4 regions of the Blautia stercoris genome follow, and region 1 is predicted to be linked to each of the others. Evidence: riboswitches for the same ligand, from Rfam matches in the RefSeq annotation. Region 1 holds a riboswitch; each other region holds the start of a gene.
What was found. Region 1 has a riboswitch for thiamine pyrophosphate ahead of thiD (bifunctional hydroxymethylpyrimidine kinase/phosphomethylpyrimidine kinase). Riboswitches for the same ligand answer to the same signal wherever they lie in the genome.
Positions count from the first base shown of each region.

Region 2: it holds a riboswitch for thiamine pyrophosphate, as region 1 does, so the genes downstream of both, thiC (phosphomethylpyrimidine synthase ThiC) here and thiD (bifunctional hydroxymethylpyrimidine kinase/phosphomethylpyrimidine kinase) in region 1, are expected to answer to the same signal.
Region 3: it holds a riboswitch for thiamine pyrophosphate, as region 1 does, so the genes downstream of both, thiW (energy coupling factor transporter S component ThiW) here and thiD (bifunctional hydroxymethylpyrimidine kinase/phosphomethylpyrimidine kinase) in region 1, are expected to answer to the same signal.
Region 4: it holds a riboswitch for thiamine pyrophosphate, as region 1 does, so the genes downstream of both, thiS (sulfur carrier protein ThiS) here and thiD (bifunctional hydroxymethylpyrimidine kinase/phosphomethylpyrimidine kinase) in region 1, are expected to answer to the same signal.

Region 1 is NZ_BAAHYF010000002.1:496,111-503,843, reverse strand. It holds gene ACYQ2D_RS12110 (glycogen/starch/alpha-glucan phosphorylase) at 1-304, opposite strand, end outside; gene ACYQ2D_RS12105 (AraC family transcriptional regulator) at 492-1,370, shown strand; gene cytX (putative hydroxymethylpyrimidine transporter CytX) at 1,470-2,654, opposite strand; gene thiD (bifunctional hydroxymethylpyrimidine kinase/phosphomethylpyrimidine kinase) at 2,651-3,451, opposite strand; TPP riboswitch at 3,595-3,701, opposite strand; gene ACYQ2D_RS12090 (NUDIX hydrolase) at 3,960-4,487, opposite strand; gene ACYQ2D_RS12085 (GH1 family beta-glucosidase) at 4,484-5,857, opposite strand; gene ACYQ2D_RS12080 (type I phosphomannose isomerase catalytic subunit) at 5,886-6,647, opposite strand; gene ACYQ2D_RS12075 (hypothetical protein) at 6,664-7,302, opposite strand; gene ACYQ2D_RS12070 (glycoside hydrolase family 130 protein) at 7,361-7,733, opposite strand, start outside.
Region 2 is NZ_BAAHYF010000001.1:1,670,247-1,677,979, reverse strand. It holds gene glgB (1,4-alpha-glucan branching protein GlgB) at 1-1,408, shown strand, start outside; gene ACYQ2D_RS08105 (PD-(D/E)XK nuclease domain-containing protein) at 1,433-1,600, shown strand; gene ACYQ2D_RS08100 (DUF488 family protein, N3 subclade) at 1,573-2,013, shown strand; gene thiC (phosphomethylpyrimidine synthase ThiC) at 2,218-3,525, opposite strand; TPP riboswitch at 3,626-3,736, opposite strand; gene ACYQ2D_RS08090 (threonine aldolase family protein) at 3,768-4,805, opposite strand; gene ACYQ2D_RS08085 (GTP-binding protein) at 5,066-6,253, shown strand; gene ACYQ2D_RS08080 (TIGR03943 family putative permease subunit) at 6,357-7,307, shown strand; gene pth (aminoacyl-tRNA hydrolase) at 7,317-7,733, shown strand, end outside.
Region 3 is NZ_BAAHYF010000002.1:739,757-747,489, reverse strand. It holds gene ACYQ2D_RS13215 (MATE family efflux transporter) at 1-630, opposite strand, end outside; gene ACYQ2D_RS13210 (SulP family inorganic anion transporter) at 627-2,783, opposite strand; gene ACYQ2D_RS13205 (iron-containing alcohol dehydrogenase) at 2,799-3,977, opposite strand; TPP riboswitch at 4,094-4,197, shown strand; gene thiW (energy coupling factor transporter S component ThiW) at 4,286-4,849, shown strand; gene thiM (hydroxyethylthiazole kinase) at 4,803-5,621, shown strand; gene ACYQ2D_RS13190 (sugar O-acetyltransferase) at 5,659-6,261, opposite strand; gene ACYQ2D_RS13185 (glycoside hydrolase family 31 protein) at 6,334-7,733, opposite strand, start outside.
Region 4 is NZ_BAAHYF010000001.1:1,696,143-1,703,140, reverse strand. It holds gene metK (methionine adenosyltransferase) at 1-798, shown strand, start outside; gene ACYQ2D_RS08225 (sensor histidine kinase) at 1,101-2,618, shown strand; gene ACYQ2D_RS08220 (response regulator transcription factor) at 2,619-3,308, shown strand; TPP riboswitch at 3,353-3,459, shown strand; gene thiS (sulfur carrier protein ThiS) at 3,745-3,942, shown strand; gene thiF (sulfur carrier protein ThiS adenylyltransferase ThiF) at 3,944-4,570, shown strand; gene ACYQ2D_RS08205 (thiazole synthase) at 4,648-5,418, shown strand; gene thiH (2-iminoacetate synthase ThiH) at 5,438-6,655, shown strand; gene ACYQ2D_RS08195 (thiamine phosphate synthase) at 6,636-6,998, shown strand, end outside.

The DNA of each region.
Region 1 (7,733 bases):
CCAGTCCACCATTTCCAAGAGATGGTTCCGGTTCAATTTCTTCGATTTCGCAAATATCTTTTCCATTTTCTGCAAGCATTTTTTTCACATCATCATAAATACCAAGGTTAATCATGTTATTGGATAATAATTTACCAATTAAAAATTCTGCTGAAATATAATAGATTTTTTTCTTCTTTACCGGTACTTCTTTATCCTTTGCCATATTCTGAACAACATGTAACAGTGCATAATACACTTCTGCATTAGATGCTTCTTTGACTGTTTTTCCAAGTTTTGTTTCTAATAATTCCTGAATTTTCATCATAAAAAAATCCTCCATCATTTTCTTTATCTTGCTCTAAATTCTATTTTCCTGTTATCCTGTCGTGTTTCTTATCTGCATTTTACTATGCTTTTTCAATTATTTCTTGCAAAATACTCTCTATTTATAATACAATACTATTAAAATATAATTTACAAATTTTGTATAAAAATGGAGGAATTTGTTCATGAACCTCACAGAATACCAAAATTACCATGAGTCAAAATCTCATACTTCTCTCGAATTTCCTTATAATACTTACCTTTGCTGTATCCCTATGGACTTTACGCATGTTCCCATTCACTGGCACAATGAAATGGAATTAATTGTCATCCAGAAAGGCAGTGGAATCATCTCCGTAGACTTTATTACCCATGAAGTAAAAGCCGGAGATATTGTCTTTGTGCTTCCCGGACAACTCCATTCCATCAGGCAAAAAAAAGAAGCACGGATGGAATATGAGAACATTCTCTTTCATCCATCTATGCTTCTTTGTGGTGAACCGGATTTGTGCGGAACAAATTTCATTCTTCCTCTCATGGAAAATCCTGCTACCATTCAGACCTTTCTCACTCCAGATGCCCCTGCTTATGAATCTCTTTCCGGATGCATCCGAAAAATCGATAATCTCTGCGATTCCAGACCAAAAGGCTATCAGCTTGCAGTCAAAGGCTGGCTCTTCCAGCTTATGTTCTTTCTCGTTTCCAATCAGCAGACACTAAAACAGCCTTCTCAGTCTCACCAAAAACATATGGATAAACTGAAAACCATTTTAAAATATGTCGAAGAACATTACAACGAGCCTTTAAACATTGAAGATATGGCAAATCTCATTCATTACAGCAAATCTCATTTCATGAAGTTTTTTAAAACACATATGAATATGGGATTTACCCAGTATCTCAATCATTATCGAATGAGCATGGCGGCAAAACTTTTAGTTTCGACCGATGATTCTGTTTTGACGATTGCAGTCTCTTCCGGCTTTGATAATCTTTCATATTTTAATCGACTCTTTAAAAGAGAATTTCATATGACGCCACGAGAATACCGTCGTCAGCAATGATACGTTTGACACTTACATGATTCTTTTCAAAAAACCTTATTGAGCTTCCGTTTTTTTAACTCAATAAGGTTTTTGTTCTATCTTGATTCTATTTTTATTTTACTTGCTTTTCACTGCTTCTGCAATTTTCTCTACAACTACACAAAGCACAACTGTAATCACCATATCCGGTAATGTGTTTCCCACCGGTGTATCTACCTGCATCAGCAGACGATAAATCACAAAACCAACAAGCCACACCGCCAGATTTCTCCACTGAAATGCAGATTTTTGGGCATCTGCCTTTTTTAACATAAAGTAATCTGCAATTTGCACTGCAATCATCGGTGCAAACACAGAACCAATCAGATATAAGAAATTTGTAATGTTATCCATTGGATACACAATTGCGGCAATTGTTCCAATTATCGTTACTACAATTGCTGCCCATTTTTCCTGAATTTTAGAGGAAATCGATACGCTAGAAACTCCTGCGGAATAAGCATCCAAAAAGGTTGTTGTGACTGTGGAAAATACAATAATTAAAAGTCCCACAATACCAAATCCTGTTTTTAACATAATCTGCGCAATGTCATATTCACCTGTAAAAATAGCTGCTCCCATACCAATCATATACATAAAAATGCTGACCAGACTGTAAACAACTACACTTGCAAATGTCGCTGCAAATGGTTTTTCTGCTTCTCTTGTATAGTCACTGATCAGTGGCAGCCAGGAAAGCGGCATTGCTACCGCAAGCTCTACTGCGGCTCCAAATGTCAGACTTCCATCATCTACAATTGCCGGCATGCTTCCATTTCCAAAAAAGATAACTTTAAAAAGTACCAACGATAAGATAAAAAGTGCAGTCATTGCAACGGTGTTTAATTTACCAAGATTTGTAATCCCAATCAGAATCCATACAATAATCAGAACACCGATAATAATCGCCCAAATCCAAATGCCGGTATGTAGCACACCATCTGCTGCAAGTGCACCGTCATAAATCATAATTGCAGTCCAACCCACAAGCTGTAAGACATTTAAAATGGCAAATAAAAGGCTTCCCCTTTCACCAAAACTCATTTTTACTGTTTCCATGGCACTTTTACGTTCTTTTGCACCAATCATTCCCGCTGCAAACATCATAAGTCCGCCAATCAGATGTCCCAGTAAAATCGCTGCCATTGCTTTTCCAAAGCCAAGTGGTGCAAAATAAGTACCGGTCAGGATTTCAGCTAAAGATACCCCTGCACCAAACCAAATCAGTCCGTTTGAAAAAACGGAAGTTCTCTTTTCACTCATCCCTCGTACTCTCCTTTGACTGCAAACGCATGATTCATCGGTCCGCTTCCTTTTCCAAGGTCAAGCATAGCGGCAAGTGCGCCGGAAATATAATTTTTTGCATATTTTACGGAAGTTTCCAAATCTCTTCCTTTTGCAAGATTTGACGCAATCGCTGAAGAAAGAGTGCAGCCGGTTCCGTGTGTATTAGAATTATCAATTCTCTTTCCATGGAACCATACCGGCGCTTTTCCTTTTTGAAAAAGCAGGTCGTTCGCATCATTTAACTGATGTCCGCCTTTTAATAAAACTGCACAGTCGAATTTCTCACAAATAAGCTCTGCTGCTTTTTCCATATCTGCTTCTGATTTAATTTCCATCTCAGAAAGAACTTCTGCTTCCGGAATATTTGGAGTAATCACTGTTGCAAGCGGTAATAGTTTACTTTTCAATACACTGATAGCATCTTCACTAATCAGTCTTGCCCCACTGGTTGCCACCATAACAGGGTCTACTACGATATTTTTTGCGTGATACTCAGTCAGTTTTTCTGCAATGGTTTCAATCAGCTCACTTGAAGAAACCATTCCTGTCTTAATCGCATCCGGATAAATATCTGTAAAAATACTATCAAGCTGCTCTGCCAAAAATTTTGGTGTTACCTCCATAATATCTGTTACGCCAGTTGTATTCTGAGCAGTCAACGCCGTAATCGCACTCATCGCATACACGCGATTTGCGGTCATTGTCTTAATATCTGCCTGAATGCCGGCGCCTCCACTGGAATCACTTCCAGCAATTGTTAATGCTGTGTACATCATTTTTTCCTCCTTGTTCTTTGCATTAATTTTATAGAGCGACAAAAGGTGGTGCCCCCAATCTGCCGCTGTTATGCCTTGAATCTTTCAATGTATTTTAAAAATGCAGGAACCCAACGAAAGATTCCTGCATCTAAAACACATATCTGTGATTCATTATCTCCCTACGTTGGCATTACCCAAATCAGGTTCTGGGTTAAAGCATCCGCTTACTCTCAGCCTGCTTACGCAAGCACCCCGCTTTTTATAACAATTTTATTATACACCCTTATCTTGAAAATACAAGTTTTTGATGCTATTTTTCCCTTGAACCCAAATAGCAGGTGCAACTGATATAATAATCTATCGCACCTGCCATCTTCCTTCATCGTTCTTACGATCGAGGTAAAGCCTTTTCCACTCCAATAATTTGTTATATGCTTTTCTTCAAGATTTCAATCTCGCATTTTATGACTTTCTTCAAGATTTTATTTTACGTTTTTATGACTTTCTTCAAAATTTTATTTTTCTACCGGCTCATCCATCTTGCCCAGGCTGCCAGCCCTGCTCCATGTTTTATTTCACCTGATGCCACCATTCTTTTAAATTCTTCTATCGAGACTTCATGAAGTTTCAGCACCTCTGCCGGGTCCAAAGATTCCTCCCCCTGCTTTCCACAACAAATTGCAAAAAGATGGATTTTCTCATTCGTCGAACCAAACGACGGATAAAAATCTCCAAGCGGAATCACCTCTTCTGCTTCATATCCCGTTTCTTCTTTCAATTCACGTACTGCTGCCTGCTCTGCTGTTTCCCCCGGGTCTATCAGTCCTCCCGGAAGCTCCGTCTGCCACAAGCGGATTGGATAACGATATTCCTTCAGCGTAATAATATTTTCTCCATGAAACGGAAGAATACTTACTCCTTCAATCATTTCAAGATAATCATAAGGTCGGATCTGATTTTTCACCCGTACTTTATCCTGTACAAGTGTAAAGCGACCCAGCTTTATTTTCTCTGACTCTACTGTTTCAAATGGACTTTTTATTTCCTTCATATTTCTTCCCCATTTGTCTTAATGACATGTTTATACCAATACGCCGAATCCTTTAGAATTCTCTGCTGATTACGATAATCCACATACACAAGTCCAAATCGGTCAGAATAACCTTTTGCCCATTCAAAGTTATCCATCAATGACCACTGGAAATATCCTCTGATATCCACCTCTGTTGCAGCTCTTTTTAGTTCATGCAGATATCTTCCAAGAAAATCAATTCGATTCGGATCATGCACTTTTCTATCCAGTGAAATCACGTCATGGCAAGATAAACCATTTTCTGTGATATAAATTGGTTTTTGATATCTTTCATATAAGAATTTTGGTCCCCAATATAAACATTCCGGAGTAACCGGCCACTGTATCGCTGTTTTCGGAAAACCTTCATATCTTTGAACGGCCTCCGGCTTTCCATTCTCTCCCATACGATAAGCGCAGCCATTATAGATATTTTGTCCATAGACATCAATTGGTTCAGAAATTAATTTCATATCTGCATCTGTAATTTTCGGAAGATATTTTTCATAACGAACCAAGCCTTCTTCCGGATAATGTCCAAGCAGTACCGGGTCAGACCACCACGCTACATTCCAGGTCCAGTTACTGTCATCTTCCTGCATGGAAAAGTACATCTGTCTTGCGGCTTCAATATCTTCCGGACGGTTAGTCTCAGGATAGCAGACAGAAGAAGTCGGAGCATATCCAATCGTCAGCTTTTGTTTTCCATAAGCGCGAAGCATCTGCACTGCACGCCCATGTGCTTTTAATGCATTATGTGCCATCTCAAACGTATCTCTTAACGGTGCTTTTACACCCGGCGCATGCTCTCCTGTAAGAAAGCCAAGTCCTACGAAACACTGTGGTTCATTTAAGGTAAAGAAATGTGTTACTCGATCACTAAAACGCTCTGCGACAAGCTTTGCATATTCTCCAAACCACTCCACAATTTGCGGATTCATCCAACCTCCTCTTTTATAAATCTCATAAGGAAGTTCCCAATGATACAGCGTAATATAAGGTTCAATCCCATTTTCCAGCAACTCATCAATCAGTGCATTATAAAATGCGATTGCTTTTTCATTTACTCTACCATATCCTTCCGGAAGTACACGTGACCAATCAATTGAAAAGCGATACGCTTTTAAACCGATTGCTTTCATTAGCTGTACATCTTCTTTGTATCTGTGATAATGGTCACATGCAACCTCTCCTGTATGTCCGGAGTAGATTTTTCCTAGTTCTTTTGTATATACATCCCAGATGTGTTCCCCTTTTCCATCTTCTGTCACGGCACCTTCAATCTGGTAAGCACTTGTTGCAGCGCCCCAGACAAAGTTTTCTGGAAATTTAACTTCTGTTTTTGCCATTATTTTCACTCCTGTTCCTGTTTTAATCTTAAAGCAAACTTGCAGCTCCAATCATTCCGGCATCATTTCCAAGTGCTGCGCAGTCTGCAACATGTGGATAACTGCTTTTATCTTTTATAATCGGAACACGGTTGGTTACAGCAAGTGCTTTTTCAATGTGTAAATCTCGTTTTTTTGCATCTTTTCCCACTCTGCCGTAATCATACACACGATAAGTCACATTCGAATTTTGCTGAAATTCAGCAATCAAAATGCCTGCGCCAATTGCATGAATGGTTCCGGATTCAATAAAAAGCACATCTCCTTTTTGTACCGGAACTGCATTTAATACTTCAAGTAATGTGTCTTCTTCGATTCGTTTTGCAAACTCCTCTTTACTGATTTCTGTTTTAAAACCATAATACAAATAGGCACCCGGATCCGCATCCATGACATACCACATTTCTGTTTTTCCGTACTGGCCTTCATTTTTCAACGCATAACGATTACTTGGATGCACCTGTACGGAAAGACTTTGTTTTGCGTTAATAAATTTTGTCAAAATAGGAAAATCTCGGAATCTTCGGCAGTTGAGTCCAAGCACTTCTTTGCCTTTGATATCGATATATTCCTGCAGTGTTTTCCCTGCATACATTCCATTTGCAATATAAGATGGCCCGTCCGAATGACAGGAAAGCTCCCAGGCTTCTGCAAGTACCTTTCCATCATATTTTACACCATACTCTTCTGCCAGTCTATGACCACCCCACAGATAATCTTTACAGCTTGGTTTCAATTTTAAAATACTCATCTTTTATCCGCCTCTATCATTTCTCACTTAAACAATCAATATATTTCTGACACATTTCTTTGTGGATTCCGGTCGCCTGAAAAACAAGCACAAGGTCTTCTTTCTCTGTTCCATCAAGCTCACTTTCCAGTTTTGTACCAGTTAAATCAGTTGCTTTTGTTCCTCCAGCTTCACAGCGATTCAAGTCTTTTATCTCAAATTCATCGGCAGAGTAATACTCTCCGCCAACACTGGTGCAGTATTTCAGAAAGTCTTTTGTCAGAATCACTGCATCTAATTCTCCCTTAGACCACTGGAAGAAAAATTTATCAAATCCGCTTTCATTTCCTGCATCCTGTTTTTCTTCAGTTTTCTTATAAGAAATCACATAGTCTGAATCAAATACGATTCTTTTTGCATCAAGACCTGAAAATGTGGCAAATTCTTCTGATAAAACTACATCCCTGTCTGAATCAATTTTCTGATTCACCAAGGCACATTTAAAAAACGGTTTTTCTTCTGGAAATGCAAAATGGACAACCAGGAAAATCAAGAGAGCAAGGACTGCAAGAATGCCTAACATATGGTACCAATAATAGGTAAAAATATATTGTACGGTTTCTTTTCGATTCATGTCCTTTGTATTGTCTTTGATTCTTCCAAATAAGCTGCCCATTTTTCTCATTCCTTTTTTCTGTACCAAATTTTTGGTACCGTTATTTTTTCATTATTTCTTATTTGTTTAATAATTTAAGATTTTTCTCAATCAGTTCACATCTTTGTTTTACGCAGTCCGGGGAACGAAGCGGGTCTTGCGGAGTTGAAAACAGATAGTCTTCTAATTTATCAATTGTTGTGGTAGCTACATGCATTCTGGTATCAGATGATGCATAATAAATATAAACATCTCCATTTTCTTTTGCAATGGCACCGTTTGTAAATACAACATTTGAAACGTCACCGACTCTTTCTTTTCCAAGCGGAACCAAGAACACTCCGGATGGCTGTGCAATTAATTTGTCCGGCTGTTCTAAGTCTGTTCCGAATACATACAATACATAACGAAGTCCTGCTGCGGTATTTCTTACACCATGTGCAATGTGTATC
Region 2 (7,733 bases), on a different contig from region 1:
ACATGATGAAGATGGATTCTATAATTACAGAGAACTTGCACATTCTCTGGCAGAATATGTAAAAGATATGGGCTATACCCATGTAGAATTAATGGGAATTGCAGAACATCCATTTGATGGCTCCTGGGGCTATCAGGTAACCGGATATTATGCACCGACTTCCAGATATGGCACACCGGATGATTTCCAGTATTTTGTCAATTACATGCATAAAAATAAAATCGGTGTTATCTTAGACTGGGTACCGGCGCATTTTCCGAAAGATGCTCATGGACTGGCTGATTTTGACGGCACACCGACTTATGAATATGCAGACCCGAGAAAGGGTGAACATCCGGACTGGGGTACAAAAGTATTTGATTATGAAAAAAATGAAGTAAAGAACTTTTTGATTGCAAATGCGCTGTTCTGGATGGAACAGTATCACATTGACGGACTTCGTGTAGATGCGGTGGCTTCCATGCTGTATCTGGATTACGGAAGAGAAAATGGACAGTGGGTTCCGAATAAATACGGAGAAAATAAAAACTTAGAAGCGATTGAATTTTTCAAACATTTAAATACAGTCGTGCTTGGAAGAAATAAAGGAACGGTCATGATTGCCGAAGAGTCTACAGCATGGCCGAAAGTAACCGCACATCCGGAAGACGGCGGTTTAGGATTCAGCTTAAAATGGAATATGGGATGGATGCATGATTTCCTTGAATATATGAAGTTAGATCCGTATTTCCGTCAATACAATCATCATAAGATGACGTTCTCTCTGACTTACGCATACAGTGAGAATTATGTGCTGGTATTATCACATGATGAAGTGGTTCATTTAAAATGCTCCATGATTAATAAAATGCCGGGACTTGGACAGGATAAAATCGAAAACTTAAAAGTCGGTTATTCTTATATGCTTGGACATCCGGGTAAAAAACTGCTCTTTATGGGTCAGGAATTTGGACAGTATCAGGAGTGGAGCGAAGCAAGAGAACTCGACTGGTATTTAACAGCAGAGTCCAGCCATCGTGAGTTAAGAGACTATGTAAAAGAGCTTTTGAAAATGTATAAAAAATATCCGGCACTTTATGCAACAGACCACACAGAGGGGGCATTTGAGTGGATTAATGCGGATGATGCCAGCAGAAGCATTTACAGCTTTATCAGAAAATCACCGACAGGAAGAAATAATCTGTTGTTTGTCATTAACTGTACACCGGTAGCGAGAGATGATTATCGTGTCGGTGTTCCGAAAAAGAAACAGTACCGTCTGGTATTAAACAGTAAAGACCCGAAATTTGGCGGGAATGTGCCGGTAGAGAAAACCGTTTATATGGCACAGAAAAAAGAATGTGATGGAAGAGAATTTTCTTTCGCATATCCATTACCGGCTTATGGAGTTGCTGTATTTACATATTAATTAGAGGACGGAGTTTTTGGACTTTTGGGGTCTGAAAACTCCGTAGAAAAAGATTGTAAAGAAGCATTAAAACAGATAGACGAAAAGAGATATACACAAATGTTGGAGAAAGAAGGAATCGAACAGATTCTGAAATATGGAATTGCATTTCAGACGAAGAAGTGTTGTGTAAGAAGAGGCGAGTTGTCATAATTTATACCGGATGTATCCCAAAAATTGATGAAACAAAATATGATGAAGTCTGGTGGATTGTCCGTTCCCCAGACTCAACTCCCACAACAGAAAAGCTGGTGCAGGAACTGAGTCCTTCAAAGGAAGTATTTAAAGCATACAGAAAGGCGTTCCACCTTGGAATCTTTGATGAAGAATATTTTCAAACCGTTTATGTACCTCATTTTTTAGACGACCTTGTAAAGAATCAAAGCGCGCTAGAGAAGCTTGGATGGTTGTGTGAAAAAAGCAGAGAAAAAAATATCATACTGGGATGTTACTGTGAGGAAGAAGCGCTTTGTCATAGAAGCATTATAGCGGGAATATTGCTTGGAATGGGAGCAAAAATAGAAACGAAAGCAGAGTATATCAAATATTTTAACCAAATCAAGTAAGTCCCCTGCTTCAATTGCGAAAAGCAATAAGCAGGGGTGGGGACTTGCTTGTATCAGGAGGGGGCAAGCCCCTTCTGATAAGCTGCGTAGCAGCTATTTGGTTATGAGCAAGTAGCGAAGCGGATTGCGAATATCCACATGACAACAATGGAGTTTTTGGTTTGAGCCAAAAACTCCATTGTTGTCATTTTATCAGTTGTAGTATCATTCATCGTAAATATTTACAATTTCCCCATCTAAGATACGGTTCATATTTTTTACAGCACAGAAGTTTCCACACATACTGCAGGTATCTTCTTTTTCCGGTTTGGCTTCGGCGCGGTAGCGTCTTGCTTTTTCCGGGTCAATACAGATATCAAACATTTCCTCCCAATCTAATTTCTTTCTTGCAAGGCTCATCTGGTGATCCCATTCGATGGCACCTTTTACGCCTTTTGCAATATCAGCGGCATGTGCTGCAATTCTGGAAGCGATGATGCCTTCTTTTACGTCATCAAGGCTTGGCAGACGCAGATGCTCTGCAGGAGTTACATAGCAAAGGAAGGAAGCTCCGGATGCGGCAGCGATTGCACCACCGATTGCAGCTGTGATATGGTCATAGCCTGGAGCAATATCTGTTACTAAAGGTCCGAGCACATAGAAAGGTGCACCCTTGCAGATGGTTTTCTGGATTTCCATATTTGCGGCAATCTGGTTCATTGGCATATGGCCAGGACCTTCTACCATAACCTGTACGTCTTTTTCCCATGCCCGTGCAGTCAGTTCGCCTAAAGTAACAAGTTCTTCAATCTGGGAGATATCAGAAGCATCTTTTAAACATCCTGGACGGCAGGCATCTCCAAGACTCATAGTGATGTCGTATTCACGACAAATGTCAAGAATTTCATCATAATGTTCATAGAATGGGTTTTCTTCACCGGTCATTTCCATCCATGCAAAAATGATAGAACCACCACGAGAAACGATATTGGTAAGACGACGGTTTGCTTTGAAACGTCCTGCGGTGGCTTTATTGATACCACAGTGAATGGTCATAAAGTCAACTCCATCTTCCGCATGCATACGCACGATATCAATCCATTCTTTGGAAGTGATTTCTTTTAATGGTTTGTGATAATAAACAACTGCGTCATAAATCGGAACAGTACCGATCATAGCCGGACATTCTTTGGTAAGACGTTTACGGAAGGTGCGGGTATCTCCGTAAGAGCTTAAATCCATGATAGATTCAGCCCCCATTTTGACTGCATTGTTTACTTTTTCGATTTCCATATCCATGTCTTTCCAGTCTCTGGAAATTCCAAGGTTTACATTGATCTTAGTTTTGAGCATAGAACCGATTGCGTTTGGTTCGATTGAAGTATGGAGTTTGTTACAAGGAATGATAACCTGGCCTTTTGCCATATATTCCATTAATTCTTTGACATCCATGTTTTCTTTTTTTGCTGCGATTTCCATTTCTTTTGTGATAATGCCTTTTCTTGCGGCATCCATCTGTGTTGTGTATTCCATGATTACGGTTGATTCTCCTTTCGCATTTAGATTGATAAGCTTTTGTTTGAAGACGTTTAGCTAATAAAAAAAGGTGCACCCCCGACAGGTACACCTTAATCATTCACATAAAATATGCTTCCTACGCCGGCATTATCCGTATCAGGTTCATAGGGTCGAAATCCGTTCGTATTTCTTCTCAGCCGACGCGTCAGCTCCCCTTTTCTTTGTTTTTTATATCATATCGTCTATTCTGATATTTGTCAAGCATAGATATAAGACCACTGTTTTAAATCTTTGATAAAATCTTCAACAGCCTGTTCATTTGTCGCCCAAGAGGTGCAGAAACGAAGACAGGTATGGTTTTCATCCGGTTTGCACTGGAAAGTTGTGACATAATTCTCATTGATTTTTTTGGCGAATTCATTCGGGAAAATCGGGAAAAGCTGATTGGTAGGTGAATCGCATAAAAATGGAATCTTGCAGTCGATAAAGCCTTCTTTTAAACGCTGTGCAAGTGCCACACTGCGTTTTCCAAGTTCGAGATATAAATTATCCTGGAAAAGTTCTTCAAACTGTACGCCAATCATCCAACCCTTGGCGAGAATCGCACCACGCTGTTTCATATTAAAACGGAAATGGTCTTTTAAATCATCGTTTACTAAAATGAGTGCTTCACCAAACATTGCTCCGTTTTTTGTACCGCCAATATAAAAGGCATCGCATAAATCCGGCAGATCTTTTAAGGTCAGCTGTGTTTCTTCTACAGCAAGTGCCATGGCAAGACGTGCACCATCGATATAAAGATACAGATTATGGCGTTTGCAGAACTGATAAAGTTTCTCAAGTTCTTCTTTTGTGTAGACGGTTCCGAGTTCGGTTGGGAGAGAAATATAGACCAGACGAGGTTCTACCCAATGCTCATTTTCGTGCTGTTTTAAGACCGGACGAATCAGGTCAGCAGTCAGTTTTCCATCGGTACAAGGAATAGAGAGCACTTTATGTCCGCTTGCTTCGATCGCTCCGGTTTCGTGTGTATTAATATGACCGGTATCCGCACTGATGACTGCCTCATAAGGGCGCAGAGCATGCGAAAGAAACGTAAGATTTGTCAGCGTTCCTCCGGTAATAAAATGAATATCAACTCCATAATTTTCCAGTGCTTCCTGGATTTTATCGCGGGCATTATCGCAATGCTCGTCTAATCCGTAAGAATTATTCTGGTGGTAGTTGATGGTTTCAAGTGCGCGAAGAATATTTGGATGTGCTCCTTCGCTGTAATCATTCTGAAAACTGTACATAATAAAAATCCCCTTTTTTCAACAACATCTTTCATCTCATTCTAACACAATTTTCGTAAAAAGAAAGTGAAAAGATTTAGAAGAGAAAATTAATTGACGATGGACTGGACAATTTCGAGTTAGTTGTGGTAAAATCCTAAAATAGATGATAAACAGGGGCGGAAGTACTGAAAGTGGAACTTTCGTCCCCTTTTACCGTGCTATACAAAATGTACTCTTGGAGTCTTTAAACATTTGTTTTGGAAAGGAAGTAATTGAAGATGACAAAAATTGATATTTTTTCAGGATTTCTTGGAGCAGGTAAAACAACATTAATCAAAAAGTTATTAAAAGAGGCATATAAAGGCGAGCAGGTCGTTTTAATTGAAAATGAATTTGGTGAAATCGGTATCGACGGCGGTTTCTTAAAGGAAGCAGGAGTAGAAATTCGTGAAATGAACTCCGGATGTATCTGCTGCTCTTTAGTTGGTGACTTTGGAACTGCTTTAAAAGAAGTAATCGCAAAGTATGAACCACAGCGTATCGTAATCGAACCATCAGGAGTCGGAAAACTTTCTGATGTTATCAAGGCTGTTCAGAAAATCGAAAACGAAGTTGAAATCAAATTAAACAGCTTTACAACTGTAGTGGATGCAACAAAATGCAAAATGTATATGAAAAACTTCGGTGAATTTTTCAGCAACCAGATTGAATATGCCGGAACTGTTATCTTAAGCAGAACGGATAAAGCTTCCGAAGAAAAAATTGCAGCGGCACTTGAGATTATCCGTGGACTGAATCAGACAGCAGCAGTTATCACAACTCCGATTGAAAAACTTTCCGGAGAAAAGATTTTGGATACAATGGAAAATAACCGCTCTTTGGAAAAAGAATTAATGGATGAAGAAGTTTGCCCGGTATGTGGTGGACATCATGCTCATGAACATCATCACGACCACGACCATGAAGAGTGTGGATGCGGACATGACCATGACCACGAACATCATCACGACCACGACCATGAAGAGTGTGGATGCGGACATGACCATGATCATGAACATCATCACGACCATGACCATGAAGAATGTGGATGCGGACATGACCATGATCACGAGCATCATCATGATCACGACCATGAAGAATGTGGATGCGGACACGACCATGACCATCATCATCACCATCATGCAGATGAAGTGTTCACAAGCTGGGGGAAAGAGACAACAAAGAAATATACAAAAGAAGGAATTCATGAGATTCTGGAAGCACTCTCTAACCATAATGACGAGTACGGAATGGTACTGCGTGCAAAAGGTATGGTAGAGGGCGAAGATGGACAGTGGATTTACTTTGATATGGTTCCGGGTGAAGCAGATGTACGTGAAGGTGCACCGGAATACACCGGAAGAATCTGCGTCATCGGTTCTAAGATGAATGAAGCAAATCTGGCCAGATTATTCGGTCTTGCATAATCAAGATACGAGAGAAAAATAACAATACAAATAAGCTTAAGGTGTGAGTGTTGAACTGAAGTTTTGACACTCACATCATGATATTTAAGAAAGGTTATAAAAAATGGACGAATTTAAAGTACCGATTTACCTTATGACAGGTTTTCTTGAGAGTGGAAAAACATCATTTTTGAATTTTACACTCGCACAGGAGTATTTTCAGATTGATGAACCGACCCTTTTAATTCTCTGTGAGGAGGGTGAAGAAGAATACGATAAAAAAGTGCTGAAAAAAAGCCGTACTTCTGTAGAAGTAATCGACAGCATTGAGGAACTGACCACAGAGCGTCTGGTTGCTTATGATGCATTTTATAATCCGGGTCGCGTTATCATTGAATACAACGGAATGTGGCAGGTAAGCAAATTAGAAGAACTGACATTTCCGTCTGGATGGGGAATCGAACAGCATATTGTGACAGTAGATGCAAGTACCTTTCAGGTATACCTTAACAATATGAAATCCCTGTTTATGGAAATGGTAAGAAATGCAGATTTAGTATTATTTAACCGTGCAGATACCGAACTTCCGCTTGCAAATTTCAGAAGAAGCATTAAAGTTGTAAATCCGGGTGCAGAACTGATTTTTGAAGATGAAGAGGGTGAAATCGAGGATATCTTTGACGGAGAAATGCCATTTGATGTCAAGGCCGAGACGATTGAAATTCCAAATGAGGATTATGGAATCTGGTATCTGGATGCGAGAGACCATGCGGATACTTATAACGGAAAGAAAGTTTCTTTTACCGGAATGGTGTTAAAATCCAGAGAATTTGCTAAAAATGAATTTGTACCGGGACGTATGGCAATGACCTGCTGTGCAGATGACACCACATTTTTAGGATTTGTCTGCAAGAGCGATGAAGCACGTCATCTAAAAACCGGAAAATGGGTGAATGTCGTAGCCAAAGTGAAATATGAATTTGTACCGGCTTACGGTGAAACAGGTCCAGTACTCTATGCGATTTCTGTGGAAGAGACAGAACCGTTAAAAGATGAACTGGTATATTTTAGTTAAGGAGCTGATATGTATTTAATAGTAGGACTTGGAAATCCAGGAAAACAGTATGATAAAACCCGCCACAATATGGGATTTGATACCATTGATGAATTGATAGACCGTCATCGGATTGCCGGATCTGGAATCGACCGGAAAGCGATGTATGGCAAGGGAGTGATTGCCGGAGAAAAAGTCATTCTTGCAAAGCCGATGACCTATATGAATTTGAGCGGAGAAGCAGTCAGGGAATTAATCAATTATTATAAAATGGATGCAGAGACAGAACTGGTTGTCATCTATGATGATATTGATTTGGACCCGGGACAGATAAGAATCCGTAAAAAAGGCAGCGCCGGTGGACACAATGGAATCAAAAACATTATTGCCCAGCTTGGAACCCAGAATTTCTATCGAATTAAAGTAGGAGTCGGAGCAAAACCAAAG
Region 3 (7,733 bases), 240 kb from region 1:
ATAAAAAATAACAATTCCACATTCTAAGATTCGAGCGACCAAAGTTCCAATTGCTGCACCTGTCACACCCAGCCTCGGTGCGCCAAACCTTCCAAAAATTAAGGTATAGTTAATTCCGTAATTAACCACTAACGTAACAATCGATAACATCAAGGCAATTTTTACTACCTGTACTGTACGAAGCGTAGCCAGCAAAATCGTCGTAACTGCAAAAAACAGATACGTAAATCGAATGATAGAAAGATACACACAGCCTTCCTTTACAATTGTGGTCTCTGTTGTAAAAATATGCATTACCGGGATCGGAAAAAAGGTCACAATTCCAAACAAAATCAAGGCAATTCCAATCCCAAAACGCATTGCAACATTGCCGATTTTTTTAATCGAACCGGTATCCTTTTTGCCAAAATACTGGCTACCTAAAATGACGGCACCTTCAGCAAATGCGGATAACATCTGCTGAAATATAAACTGGATTTGATTAACCGCTGTGACACCGGATAATGAGATTTCGCTGTAAGCGCCCAGCATAATATTATCTGTCAAGTTGACACTAAGCGTTAACACATTTTGGAGTACTAATAAAATATAAATTGAAAAAAAGTTTTTGTAAAAACCCCGCTTTTTCATGGTTCTTTCTTCTCCCGAATCTCCTCTTCCCATTTATGTAATTTTCTTGCCGCTTCCGGATTTTGCTTTTCCAGTCTCTTTTCAAGTCTTTCCCTGCTCTTCTTCAAGTGCTCCACAATCTCTGGATGATGAATCAATAACTGCTGCTCAATTTTACGTCTTCGTTTTTCAATCAATTGCAGAATTACTTTGCGATCTCCTCTTAAGTTTTCCGGAAGTTCATCTAAATGCAATTCCATTCTTCTTAATATTTCATCCTCATCAATTGCTCCAAGCGAATGCCAGTTTTTAAGTTTTTCTTCAATTCCAAGCTCTGCAAGGCGCTCCAAATCCGGCAGTTTATGCAGCTGTTCCATCACCTGATGCACTTTCTTTTCAATTTCTTCTACTGCATCATCACCAAAGGCCCAGGCAAATTCTTCTAAGGTATTTTCCTCTTCTGCCGGTATCATTGCCTCATGTACTGCATGCACCTTTTCCGGAATTTCAAGTGGACATGGAGAAGAAATTCCGGCATCATGCAAAGCTGCAAGAATGGTTCGGCGGACTTTTCCTTCTTCAATTAAATGTCCAATTCCAAGGCTTCTCATCTGTTCATTTACATTTTCGGAATGTTCTGTGATATAAAAATGAATTCCCTGTTTGTCAAAGTTTTTTGCCATCATTTCCAGACGATCTGCCGCTGTGATATCTATACTGTTGATTGCTCCTGCATCTACAATGACTACTTTTGTATCTTCTTTGATGCTGCTTTCAATATCGGACTGGAAAATCTTAATGTTTGCAAAAAACAGATTTTCGCTGAATCGATAAATAATTGTATTTTTAATCGGATAAGCATTGCGGTTTCGTTTTAAATCATAATAGGCTTCCTTGCCTGGAATCATACCATAAAAAGCACGAGGCGGATTGGTTGCTCGTAACACAACTGCTATAAAAGAAAGTAACAATCCGATTACAACACCATAAATGGTTCCCAAAAACAAAACACTGATGCACGCTGCTACAAATATATAAAATTCATTCCGACTTACTTTAAATAAGCGAATTGCCAGATGCAATTCCACCACATTCATAAGTGCTGAAATCACAATCGCAGTTAACACTGGCACCGGAAGATAACCGATAAAACCGGTTGCACAGACTAAAACAACTGCCATCACTGCACCTGCTGTAATCGAAACTGCCTGTGTTTTCCCTTCATACTGCTCATTCATTGAAGTTCTTGAAATACTTCCATTTACCGGGCAGCAACCCACACACGCAGCCGCAAGATTTCCCATTGAGCAGGCCAAAATTTCTTTATTCTCATCAATCTTATATCCATTTTTTAAAGCAAAATTATTTTCTGATAATAAGGTTTCTGACATGATAACCGCAGCTATCATCAGACTTCGCCCTGCCGCCTGCGTCCAGTCAATCCCTGCAAATTGAAACATATGAAATTTCGGAAGACCACTCTCTACTGCATCAAGCAAAACTACTCCTCGTTCATCCACATGAAATAGCAACGTTGCTATCACTCCAACCGCCATAATCACAATTGCCATCGGAAATTTCGGAATCAGTTTCCCAGCCAGCCGAAGAAAAACCAACGCTCCGACTCCAAGTGCAACTGACAACCAGTTAATTTCCTTACAGGTTTCAAAAATATGGTGAGCAAGTTCCGGTAATTCTCCTGAACCTGCCTTACCTCCTAATATCTTTGGTATCTGCATTAAAATAATCGTAAGTGCAATTCCGCTGATAAATCCCCCCATAACCGGTGTTGAAATAAAATCTACAATCCTGCCGGCTTTTAGAAAATAAAACAACAACAGCCATAGTCCGGTTAAAAGCGCAATCACAGGCACATACTGCATTGCCTCTTTACTTCCACTCTCAATCCCAAGTGAAACAAGTGCTGCTCCCACAATCGCTGCCGGTGCAGCATCTACACCAAAGATAAACTGTTTTGAAGTAGAAAACAGTGCAAAGAATAAAATCGGAAAGACCGAACCATAAAGTCCATAGACTGCCGGAAGTCCTGCAATCTGTGCATATCCCATCGAAATCGGAATCGACACCGCTGCCATAATAATTCCTGAAAAAATATCTTTTTTTAAGTATTCTTTTTTATAATTTTTTAATGTCGGAAATAATAAACCCTTCATACGTTTCATTCCTTATTATTTTGCCATTTCATAGATTGCCAGCATATCTGCCTCATATAATACTTTTGCAGAGCCCTTATGTCCGCCTGTATTTAAACTGCATTTATGTGCCAGTTCTTTTAATTCTTCTTCACTCGGAGTCAGCCCCAGCTCACGAAGATTGGTCGGCATCTTTATTTCACGGAAAAATGCCTCCATTGCTTCAATTCCATGCACTGCCATTTCCTCTGCATCTCCGGTATCTTCAAGTCCCATTACCCGCACTGCAAATTTGTGGAAACGTTCCGGAATTTCTTTATAGACATATCTGGCCCAGCTTCCCCAAAGTGCTGCAAGTCCTGCTCCATGTGCCACATCATACATACCGCCAAGTTCATGTTCCAGTGCATGTGTTGCAAAATCATTTCCACCATTTCCACATCCGGTTAAGCCGTTATGAGAAAGACTTCCTGCCCACATTACTTCAGCTCTGGCATTGTAATCTTTTGGATTTTCTTTTAAGATCTTTGTATTTTCAATCACTGTACGCATCAATGCTTCGGCAATGCTGTCTGTCAGCTCCATATTTTCCCCTTTGGTAAAATAACGCTCCATTGTATGCATTAAAATATCGGTGCATCCGCATGCAGTCTGATAATCCGGCAGCGTCATAGTCAGTTCCGGATTCATAATCGCAAACTTCGGACGGCAGTATTCACTGTGATATCCGGTTTTAATCCATCCATCTTCATTTGTGATAACAGAAGAATCACTCATCTCACTTCCTGTTGCTGAAATGGTTAAAATAACACCGATTGGCAGACAGCCTGCCGCACTTCTTTTATGAGAATAAAAATCCCATACATCACCACCATTTGCAACTCCATATCCGATTGCCTTTGCAGAGTCAATGACACTTCCTCCGCCGACTGCCAGGATAAAATCAACACCTTCTTTTTTGCAAAGTTCAATTCCTTCCTTTACAAGCGAAAGTCTTGGATTCGGAACCACTCCGCCCAGTTCTGTATATGCAAGGTTTTCTTTTTCCAATGCCTGTTTTACGCGGTCTAACAATCCCGTCCGTTTTACACTTCCACTTCCGTAATGAATCAAAACTTTTTTACAGTTTTGTGCCTTTACAAGTTCTCCTGTCTTTTCTTCTGTGTCTTTTCCAAATACTACCTGTGTGGGTGCATAATAATTAAAGTGAAACATCCTCTGATCCTCCTGTTATTTTCTTACTTTTTGAGTTGTTATAAGTATAATACCTGTGTTTTCAGAATACAAGTTGACTTTACATTTCTATTGTGATAATCTTTTTACGATTTAAGTAGAAACAATACGGGAGCTTGTGTGACAGGCTGAGAGGAAGATATTAGCTTCGACCGCACCTGATTTGGATAATACCAGCGTAGGAAATCATAAGAATTTATAATTTTAACCATATCTGCTCCGGATTTCCAAATCCAGGGCATTTTTACTTTATTCAAAAAATTTTTATAAATAAAGAAAGGATACGCTTTATGAAAACAGAACATTCTCACTTACTTCGCATGGTTATGCTTGCCATGTTAGTTGCCATCGGTGTTGTCATCTCTCCGATTCTAAGAATCGAAGGAATGTGTCCGACTGCACATTTTATTAACATTGTCTGCTCCGTGCTTCTTGGACCTTGGTATTCCCTTCTATGCGCAACTTTAATCGGAATCATCCGTATGATGATGATGGGAATTCCTCCGCTTGCCTTAACCGGAGCCGTATTTGGAGCATTTTTATCCGGTGTCTTTTATCGGGCTTCCGGTGGTAAAATCATCTGCGCTGTCTTAGGTGAAATCTTTGGAACCGGAATTATCGGTTCTCTGGTTTCTTACCCTGTTATGGCAATTCTTATGGGAAGAGGCGGTTTAACCGCATTTTACTATACCCCAATGTTTTTAGCTGCTACGACAATGGGCGGAACAGTTGCCTGGTTCTTCTTAAAAACCTTAAGTCAGGCAGGTGTTCTTGCCGAGTTTCAAAGAAATCTTGGAGCAAAAGTTTATGATAAAAAAGTTAGAAAATCTAAAAGAACAAAATCGACTCACTAAACCACTGATTCACTGCATTACCAATCCAATTTCCATCCATGACTGTGCAAATATCGTTCTTGCCTCCGGCGCACGCCCGATTATGGCAGAACACCCGCTTGAAGTTGCTGAAATTACAAGCACTGCACAGGTTCTTGCTTTAAATCTTGGAAATATTACTGATGCAAGAATGGAAGCCATGCCGATTGCGTTAAAGACTGCGGTACAAAAAGAAATTCCGGTGCTTCTTGACCTTGTCGGAACTGCATGCAGTACGCTTCGAAAAAATTTTGCAAAAGAATTACTGAAAATTCATGTCCCTTCGGTTTTAAAGGGAAATATGTCAGAACTGCTTGCCATGATAGAGGAAGAATCCCACGCTGTCGGAATCGACGCCGGAGAAAAAGATTCCATCACCGACGAAAATCGAAATAGACTGACCAAACTCTTTCAGAAAAAAGCCGATGAATGGAATACAGTTTTTCTCATCACCGGAAAAGAAGACATGATTGTATCAAAAGATGAGTGTTTCTTTGTCCAAAATGGTTCACCCGCTATGGCAAATATTACCGGAACCGGCTGTATGCTTGGGATGGTCTGTGCTTCCTATCTTGCCTCTGCCTCAAATGCTTTTAACGCCGCTCTGACTTCGACTGTTGAATTTGGAATTGCCGGAGAACTCGCCGCAAAAAAGACAATGGCTCCTGGGTCTTTTCAGGTTCAGCTATTGGATTCCTTCTATCAGTTGACCGAAGCAAAACGAGATTCACTTGCAAAAATAATCGTGTATTAAATATAAAGAGGAGACTTTTGGTCTCCTCGAATAATGATTACAGCTCTATTTTCCGATCTTTGAAATAATATTCCTTGTCATGCTCATTGATTTCTCCTATCACCTTACACGGTATTCCATAAGCAACCACATTTGCCGGAATATCTTTGGTTACTACACTTCCGGCACCAATTACTGTATTGTCTCCAATTGTTACTCCCGGCATTACACAGACACCGCTCCCAAGCCAGCAGTTTCTTCCGATATGAATTGGCATATTATACTGATAAGCCTGCTTGCGAAGTTCCGGTAAAATCGGATGTCCCGCTGTCGCAAGTGTAACATTTGGTCCAAACATGGTATAATCTCCAACATAGATATGGGTGTCATCTACTGCAGTAAAGTTAAAATTTGCATACACATTATTTCCAAAATGAACATGACGACCACCAAAGTTTGCATGAAATGGTGGTTCAATATAACAGTTTTCGCCAAGTTCTGCCAACATTTCTTTTAACATCTGCTGACGTTTTTCTCCCTCTGACGGGCGGGTCTGATTAAACTCATACAAGCGTTCCAGACATTTTTCCTGTTCTTTTAAGATTTCCTCGTCCCCCGGAAGATACAATTCTCCTGTATGCATCTTATCTTTCATTGCCATAAAAAATCCGTCCTTTCGTTTATCTGCTTTTATTATAAGAGAACGGCATACAAAAAACAATTTATTTCTCTTTTATTTTTCTGCTGTTAAAATCTCGCACAGTGCTCCAAACATCGCCGGCTCTAATTCCATTGAAGCTAATGTTGCAATCGCTCCTTTTTGCTGTTCTTTAATAAGATTATACAAATCTGATTTTAAATTATAAGAAATCTGTGCTTTTTCTAAAATCTCATAAGCTTCCTGGGCAAGGTCTGCCAAACTTTCTTCGATTGGATTTTCAAATACTACTTTTATCTCTGCATTTACCGGCACTTCTGTTATTTCTATACACATACCATTTTTCTCTACTGTTGCTTTATATGCCGTCTCTTTTCCATCTACCAGCACGCTTACTGTATTTTCCTTTATTTTTACAAAATCCAGTTTCCAGCATCGTTTTTCTGGAAGTACCTCTGTATTTCCCTGTGGAGTGTGAATGATAAAGCAGTCTTTCCCTTCTTCCTGTGCTTTTTCCAGCTTTGTTTCTACCCAGCTTTCTTCTACACTGTCTCCTTCATCCTCCCTTAAAGTAAAACTTCCAGTCTTTCCAGGGAAAATTTTTATTTCCAAAGATTTTGGATTATCCGTGTCATTATCAAATACTTCCATATTTTTCAGTGGAACAATTGCACCTTCTCTTGCCAGTACCGGAATTTCTTCGATTCCACGGAACAACTGAACCATACGTCCACCCTCATATTTTCTTCCATTAAAAAAGTCATACCAGACTCCGGACGGAAGCCATGTCTTTGCTTTTCCAAGCTGAGTTTTTGTATCTATTTTCTCTGTAATCGGAGAAACCATAAGTTCACTGCCAAAATAATAATTATTCGGTACCTGATAAGCTTCTTCTCTCTCCGGCTCTAAATAATACATTGGCATAACAAGCGGTTTGCCCTCTTTATTGGCACAGTAATTCATGGTATACAGATACGGAACAAGCGCATGTCGCAGTTTTAAGAACGCTTTCATAACAGATTCTACAATCTTATTATATTTCCATGGCTCTTTTCCATTAAACGGATTATCTGTACTATGCAGACGGTTAATCGGAGAAAATACACCAAGCTGTACCCATCTTGCGGTCAGTTCATCATCACGATAACCCATCATGTGACCTCCGATATCATGACTCCACCAGCCATAACCAATATTGCTCGCATTTGCTGTAAAATACGGCTGAAACTGAAGACTTTCCCAGGTAATCACCGTATCCCCTGAAAATCCAATCGGATAACGGTGGCTTCCAGGTCCTGCATATCTGGAAAATGTCAGCGGTCTTGTGCCTTTCCATTTATTATCCAGATAATGATAATGATTGAGCATCCACAACGGGTCAAGTCCCGGAACTTTTGTTACCGTTCCCTGCTGCCAGTCTACCCACCAGAAATCAACACCCTCTTCTTCCATCGGATGATGTAATTCTTCAAAAT
Region 4 (6,998 bases), on a different contig from region 1:
ATGATGTTCGGTTTCGCGAGTGATGAAACAGAAGAATATATGCCATATCCAATTGCTCTGGCTCACAAACTGTCTCGTCAGCTTACAAAAGTTCGTAAAGATGGAACTTTAACTTATTTAAGACCGGATGGAAAAACACAGGTTACTGTAGAATATGATGAAAATGACAAGCCAATGCGTCTCGATGCGGTTGTATTATCTACACAGCATGACCCGGAAGTAACACAGGAACAGATTCATGAAGATATCAAAAAATATGTATTTGACCCGATTCTTCCGGCAGAAATGGTAGATGAAAATACAAAATTCTTCATCAACCCGACAGGACGTTTCGTAATCGGTGGACCTCACGGAGACAGTGGTCTGACAGGACGTAAAATTATCGTAGATACTTACGGTGGATATGCTCGTCACGGTGGTGGAGCTTTCTCCGGAAAAGACTGTACAAAAGTAGACCGTTCTGCAGCTTATGCAGCACGTTACGTTGCAAAAAATATGGTAGCAGCAGGTCTTGCAAAGAAATGTGAAATTCAGCTTTCTTATGCGATCGGTGTTGCACATCCAACTTCTATCCAGGTTGACACTTTTGGAACAGGAAAACTTTCCGACCAGAGACTGACAGAAATCGTTCGTGAAAACTTCGACTTAAGACCGGCAGGAATTATCAAAATGCTTAACTTACGTCGTCCGATTTACAAACAGACAGCCGCTTACGGACATTTCGGAAGAAATGACTTAAATCTGCCATGGGAAGCACTGGATAAAGTAGAAGAACTGAAAAAATATCTGGAAGATTAATAAAAGAAATTTCTAAGATTCACTAAAAAAAGTGGAGAATAGATAAGAATAACAGGGAGTTTTTTGTAGAAATATGAAAAATTTCCTGTTTTTTTGTGATATAATATGATGTAAGTGTCAAAAGTATAAATTGCGGTTGTGCTTGCACAAAAAGCAATTTATAGAAAGTTTAGACTTGTTTTATTAATATTTTCAAGAAAGAGAAGAGGTTTATGTTATAATTATCGTTATAAAAATTTTATCTTAAGTTTTGGAATGGGATAAACACTAAAAAAACAGGCAGGAAAGGAGAAAAAGGAGCAATGAAACTTAAAACAAGAATCGTTATCTCCTTTTTTGTTATTATCCTCGAACCGCTAATCTGCGCAAGTGTTGCATTTTGGGCATTCAGCCAGCATCAGTTAAATGTGATGGAAGAACAATATGGAATTGAAAATGCCTCTTATGATTCACTTTCTAATACGGCAGAAGTGATTAACAGCATGACCGATGACATTGCAGAAGAGCTGAGGGAGACGGCAAAAAAAGATACGAAAGAATTAGAGAATGAAGATTATTTAAATCGAATCAATGGCAGATTAAAGGAAGTACATTCCTATCTCTTAGTAAGAGAAGGAAACCAAATTATCTATTATGGAAATGAAAATTATTCAAGTGAACTTGTGAAACGGCTGCCTCCTTATGCCTCAATTGAAGATGAGAACTCCGAAGAAGCCATTGATGCACAGGATAATGATGGACTTTATCTGGGAGGAACAGTACAGGCACTGGTGAAACAGATTAATTTTGAAAAACCAGATGGAACACAGGGCAGTGTCTTTATTGTGTCAAGTATTTTAAAAACTCTGCCGCAGTTAAAGGCACTGATAAAAAATATGATGATTTCTGTAGTGGTGATTTTGATTCTTACCGGTCTTGGACTGACCTGGTGGATTTACCGTGGAGTCATTGCACCGCTTGATAAACTGCGTACAGCGACACAGAAGATTAAAGATGGAGACCTTGATTTTTCGATTACACCGGAAGGTGTGAGTGAAATTTCGGACTTGTGTCAGGATTTTGAAGAAATGCGTCAGCGTTTAAAAGAGACATCCGAAGAGAAAGTTCAGTTCGATAAAGAAAGCAAAGAGTTAATCAGCAACATTTCCCATGATCTGAAGACGCCGATTACAGCAATTAAAGGCTATGTGGAGGGAATCATGGATGGTGTTGCCAATACACCGGAAAAAATGGATAAATATATCCATACGATTTATAATAAGGCAAACGATATGGATCGTCTGATTAATCAGCTTACATTTTATACAAAGATGGACACTAACCGAATTCCATATACATTTAACAAGATTTCCGTAACCGAATTTTTTAATGACTGTGCAGAAGAAATTGGAATGGAACTTGAATCAAAAGGGGTAGAGTTTAACTATTCAAACTATGTAGGACCGGAGGTGCTGGTTATTGCGGATGCAGAACAGATTAAGCGAGTGATTAATAACATTACCAGCAATTCTTTGAAATATATGGACAGCACCAGAGCACGCCGAATTAATTTAAGAGTAAAAGATGTCGGAGATTTTATTCAGGTAGAAATCGAAGATAACGGAAAAGGAATCTCAGCAAAAGATTTACCAAATATCTTTGAACGGTTCTACCGAACAGATGCGTCAAGAAATTCTTCTAAAGGCGGAAGTGGAATCGGTCTTTCGATTGTAAAGAAAATTATGGAGGATCATGGAGGAAAAGTCTGGGCAACCAGCAAGGAAAATATTGGTACAGTCATGTACTTTGTTTTAAGAAAATACCAGGAGGTTTATCAGTAAATGAGTAAAATTTTAATTATTGAAGATGAAGAGGCAATTGCTGATTTAGAGAAGGATTATCTGGAGTTGAGCGGATTTGAAGTGGAAATCGAAAACCGCGGAGATGTCGGATTAAAAAAGGCATTAGAGGGAGAGTATGATTTATTTATCCTTGATTTAATGCTTCCGGAAGTAGATGGATTTGAAATCTGTCGTGAAATCCGAAATGTGAAAAACACACCGATTATCATGGTTTCTGCAAAGAAAGATGATATTGATAAAATCCGTGGTCTTGGACTTGGCGCAGATGATTATATGACAAAACCGTTTAGCCCGAGTGAGCTGGTTGCAAGGGTAAAAGCCCATCTGGCTCGTTATGAACGCCTGATTGGAACCGGAGTACAGGAAAATGATATCATCGAAATCCGCGGCTTAAAGATTGATAAGACAGCAAGACGTGTCTGGATTAATGGAGAAGAGAAGAACTTCACAACCAAAGAATTTGATTTATTAACCTTCCTTGCACAGAATCCAAACCGTGTCTTTACAAAAGACGAACTCTTTAAAGAAATCTGGGCGATGGAATCCATTGGTGATATTGCGACAGTAACCGTACACATTAAAAAGATTCGTGAAAAGATTGAATTAAATACAGCAAAACCACAGTATATTGAGACAATCTGGGGTGTTGGATATCGTTTCAAAGTCTGAAAAAATATACTTGACAAATACGCAAGAATATCGTACAGTAAAGTGGTAAAAACAAGGGGAGCTTATTTGATAGGCTGAGAGGAAGTTAAGAACTTCGACCCATAACCTGATTTGGATAATGCCAACGTAGGGACAGACGTATGAAATGTTGCGGGAAATGTCAGAAGTTGGCACCTCCCGTTTTTTTATGTATCCTCATAATCAAGCACAGAAAGATTCTGAGGGTACGATGCTTTTTAATTATTTGACAATTGAATAAGTAATACCAAGTGATTGAATGAGAGTTCATGAAGGGGTGCACCACCGCGGGTGTATTTCTTTCGTGAACTCTTTTTTATTTCATTAAAAAGTTTTGTCATGAAAAATAAAAAACATGTTCTACAAAATGCCAAACAGGAAAATTAAGAAAGTACATCAAGAAAGTGAGGAGTTTAGAATGATTAAAGTAAATGGAAGAGAGCGGGATTTTGTTCCGAATACCACCATTGCACAGCTCTTAGAGCAGATGGGTTACAACCTGACTCGTGTAGCGGTAGAGTGTAATGGAAAGATTGTTCCAAAGAAGCATTTAGCTGAAACATTAACAACAGATGGAGACGTCTTAGAAGTTGTAAGTTTTGTAGGAGGAGGCTGAGATGTTAACAAAAGAAGAAATCAGGGAGGCGCTTGTTGAACGTCATTCGGAGGAAGTTCAAAGTAAATTAGATGAGGCAAAAGTGGCGATTGCAGGACTTGGCGGACTTGGTTCAAACATTGCATTTTTTCTTACCAGAATCGGTGTGGGACATCTGCATCTGATTGATTTTGATAGAGTAGATATCACGAATTTAAACCGTCAGCAGTATCGCATGGAACATATTGGCAGATACAAGACAGAAGCACTTTTGGAGGAACTTCGGGAAATCAATCCATACCTTGAGGTAGAGACAGACTGTGTGAGAGTGACCGATGAAAATGTAGGGACTTTATTTCACAATGAAGACATTATCTGCGAAGCATTCGACCGTCCGGAAGCAAAAGCAATGTTAGTCAGCGGAGTAGGAGAATATTATCCGGATAAGATTTTAGTCGCCGGCTCCGGCATGGCAGGCTATGGAAGAAGCAACGAGATTGTGACAAGAAAAATCAATGAGCATTTTTATTTATGTGGGGATGCGCATACCGAACCGGTAAAGGGAAGAGGGCTTATGGCACCGAGAGTTGCAATCTGTGCAGCACATCAGGCAAATCTGATTACAGAACTGATTATCAGAGGCAAATAGAGAAGATAAAAAGAAAGTTAAAAAGAAAATAAAATAAGAAAAAATAGGATATAGAAAACCAGATGGAGGAAAACAAAATGAATAATGATACATTTACACTTGGGGGACATACATTTGAGTCTCGCTTTATTTTAGGTTCAGGAAAATATTCCCTGGATTTAATCAAAGCAGCAGTGGAAAAAGCAGGAGCACAGATTATTACATTGGCACTGAGACGTGCAAATGAGGGAGGAATGGCAAATATCTTAGACTACATTCCTGAAAATGTTACGCTGCTTCCAAATACATCGGGTGCAAGAAATGCAGAAGAAGCAGTGCGTATTGCAAGACTTTCCAGAGAACTCGGCTGTGGAGATTTTGTAAAAATCGAAGTCATCCATGATTCAAAATATCTGTTTCCGGATAACTATGAAACCATCAAGGCAACGGAAATTCTGGCAAAAGAGGGATTTGTCGTTATGCCATATATGTATCCGGATTTAAATGTGGCAAGAGAACTTCGGGATGCCGGTGCAGCGTGTGTAATGCCTCTTGGTTCTCCGATTGGTTCAAATAAAGGAATTTGCACAAAAGAATTTATTCAGATTTTAATTGATGAAATTGATTTACCGATTATTGTAGATGCAGGAATCGGTAAACCATCTCAGGCATGTGAGGCAATGGAAATGGGGGCAGCAGCAGTTATGGCAAATACTGCAATTGCAACAGCAGGTGACATTCCGGCGATGGCAGAGGCATTTAAGAAAGCAATTGAAGCAGGAAGAGCCGCTTATCTGGCAGGTATGGGACGTGTCATGGAAAAAGGAGCAAGTGCATCTTCTCCGCTTACCGGATTTTTACAGGATTAAGAGCGGGGGGAGAAAAAAGATGAGTACAGAAAACCATGTAAATGAGAGTATTTTAAATGATGAAATTAAAGAGTGGCAGAAGAAAAACCGTATCGACCACATGACTTATTTAAAAGGAATGGAAGTGCTTGAGTCCGATGTGCAGAAACAGGTCATTGATGCCATGAATGAGTATGACTATGAGAAATATACCGCAAAGGATGTAGAACGTGCCCTTGCGCATGAAAGCCGTACTCCGGAAGATTTTGCGGCACTGTTATCACCGGCAGCACTGCCGTATTTAGAGCAGATGGCACAGGCTGCAAAGGCAGAAAAAGAAAAACACTTTGGAAATGGTGTCAATATGTTTACACCGATTTATATTGCAAATTACTGTGAAAATTTTTGTATTTATTGTGGATTTAACTGCCATAACAAAATTAACCGCGCAAAATTAAATGCACAGGAAATCGAGAAAGAGATGGCAGCAGTTGCCAAAACAGGACTTCAGGAAGTTTTGATTTTGACTGGAGAAAGTCGAAAATATTCGGATGTGAAATACATAGGAGAAGCCTGTAAAATCGCAAGAAAATATTTTAAAGTAATCGGTCTTGAGGTTTATCCGATGAATTCTGATGAGTATGCTTATCTGCATGAATGTGGCGCAGACTATGTAACCGTATTCCAGGAATCCTATAATTCGGATAAGTACGAAACGCTGCATCTTGCAGGTCATAAACGAATTTTCCCATACCGCTTAAATGCGCAGGAACGTGCCTTAAAAGGTGGAATGAGAGGTGTTGGATTCGCCGCTTTGCTTGGTCTGGATGATTTCAGAAAAGATGCGTTTGCAACAGGTATGCATGCGTATCTGCTTCAGAGAAAATATCCACACGCAGAAATTGCATTTTCCTGTCCGAGACTGCGTCCGATTATCAATAATGACAAGATTAATCCGATGGATGTCCATGAACCACAGCTGCTTCAGGTAGTATGTGCTTACCGCCTGTTTATGCCATTTTCGAGTATTACGGTATCAACCAGAGAGTGCTCCCGTGTGAGGGATAATCTGGTCAATATTGCAGCAACAAAGATTTCAGCAGGAGTCAGCACGGGAATCGGAGAACACGTAGAAGAGATTGAGAATAAAGGAGATGACCAGTTTGAAATCTCGGATGGAAGAAGTGTGGAAGAAGTCTATGAGGCACTTCTTGATGAAGGACTTCAGCCGGTTATGAATGACTATGTTTATGTATAAAGAACAGGTAATAGCAGTTACGAACCGAAAACTCTGCCGAGACAGAGAAGCGTTTTTGTGTCAGATAAAAAGAATTTGCATGAATCAGCCTCATGCTGTGATTCTGCGTGAAAAAGACCTTTCAGAAAGTGAATATACAGCACTTTTGTTTTCGGTAAAAAAGATTTGCGAGGAGCATAAGGTAAGTTGTATTGCACATACTTATACGGAATCGGCACTTGAAGTCGGATGCACGAAAATTCATGTTCCGCTTGCTGTTTTAGAAGCAAACCCTGAGATTGCACAGAAGTTTGAAGTGACGGGAGTTTCTACACACAGCAAAGAAGATGCAAAAAAAGCGCAA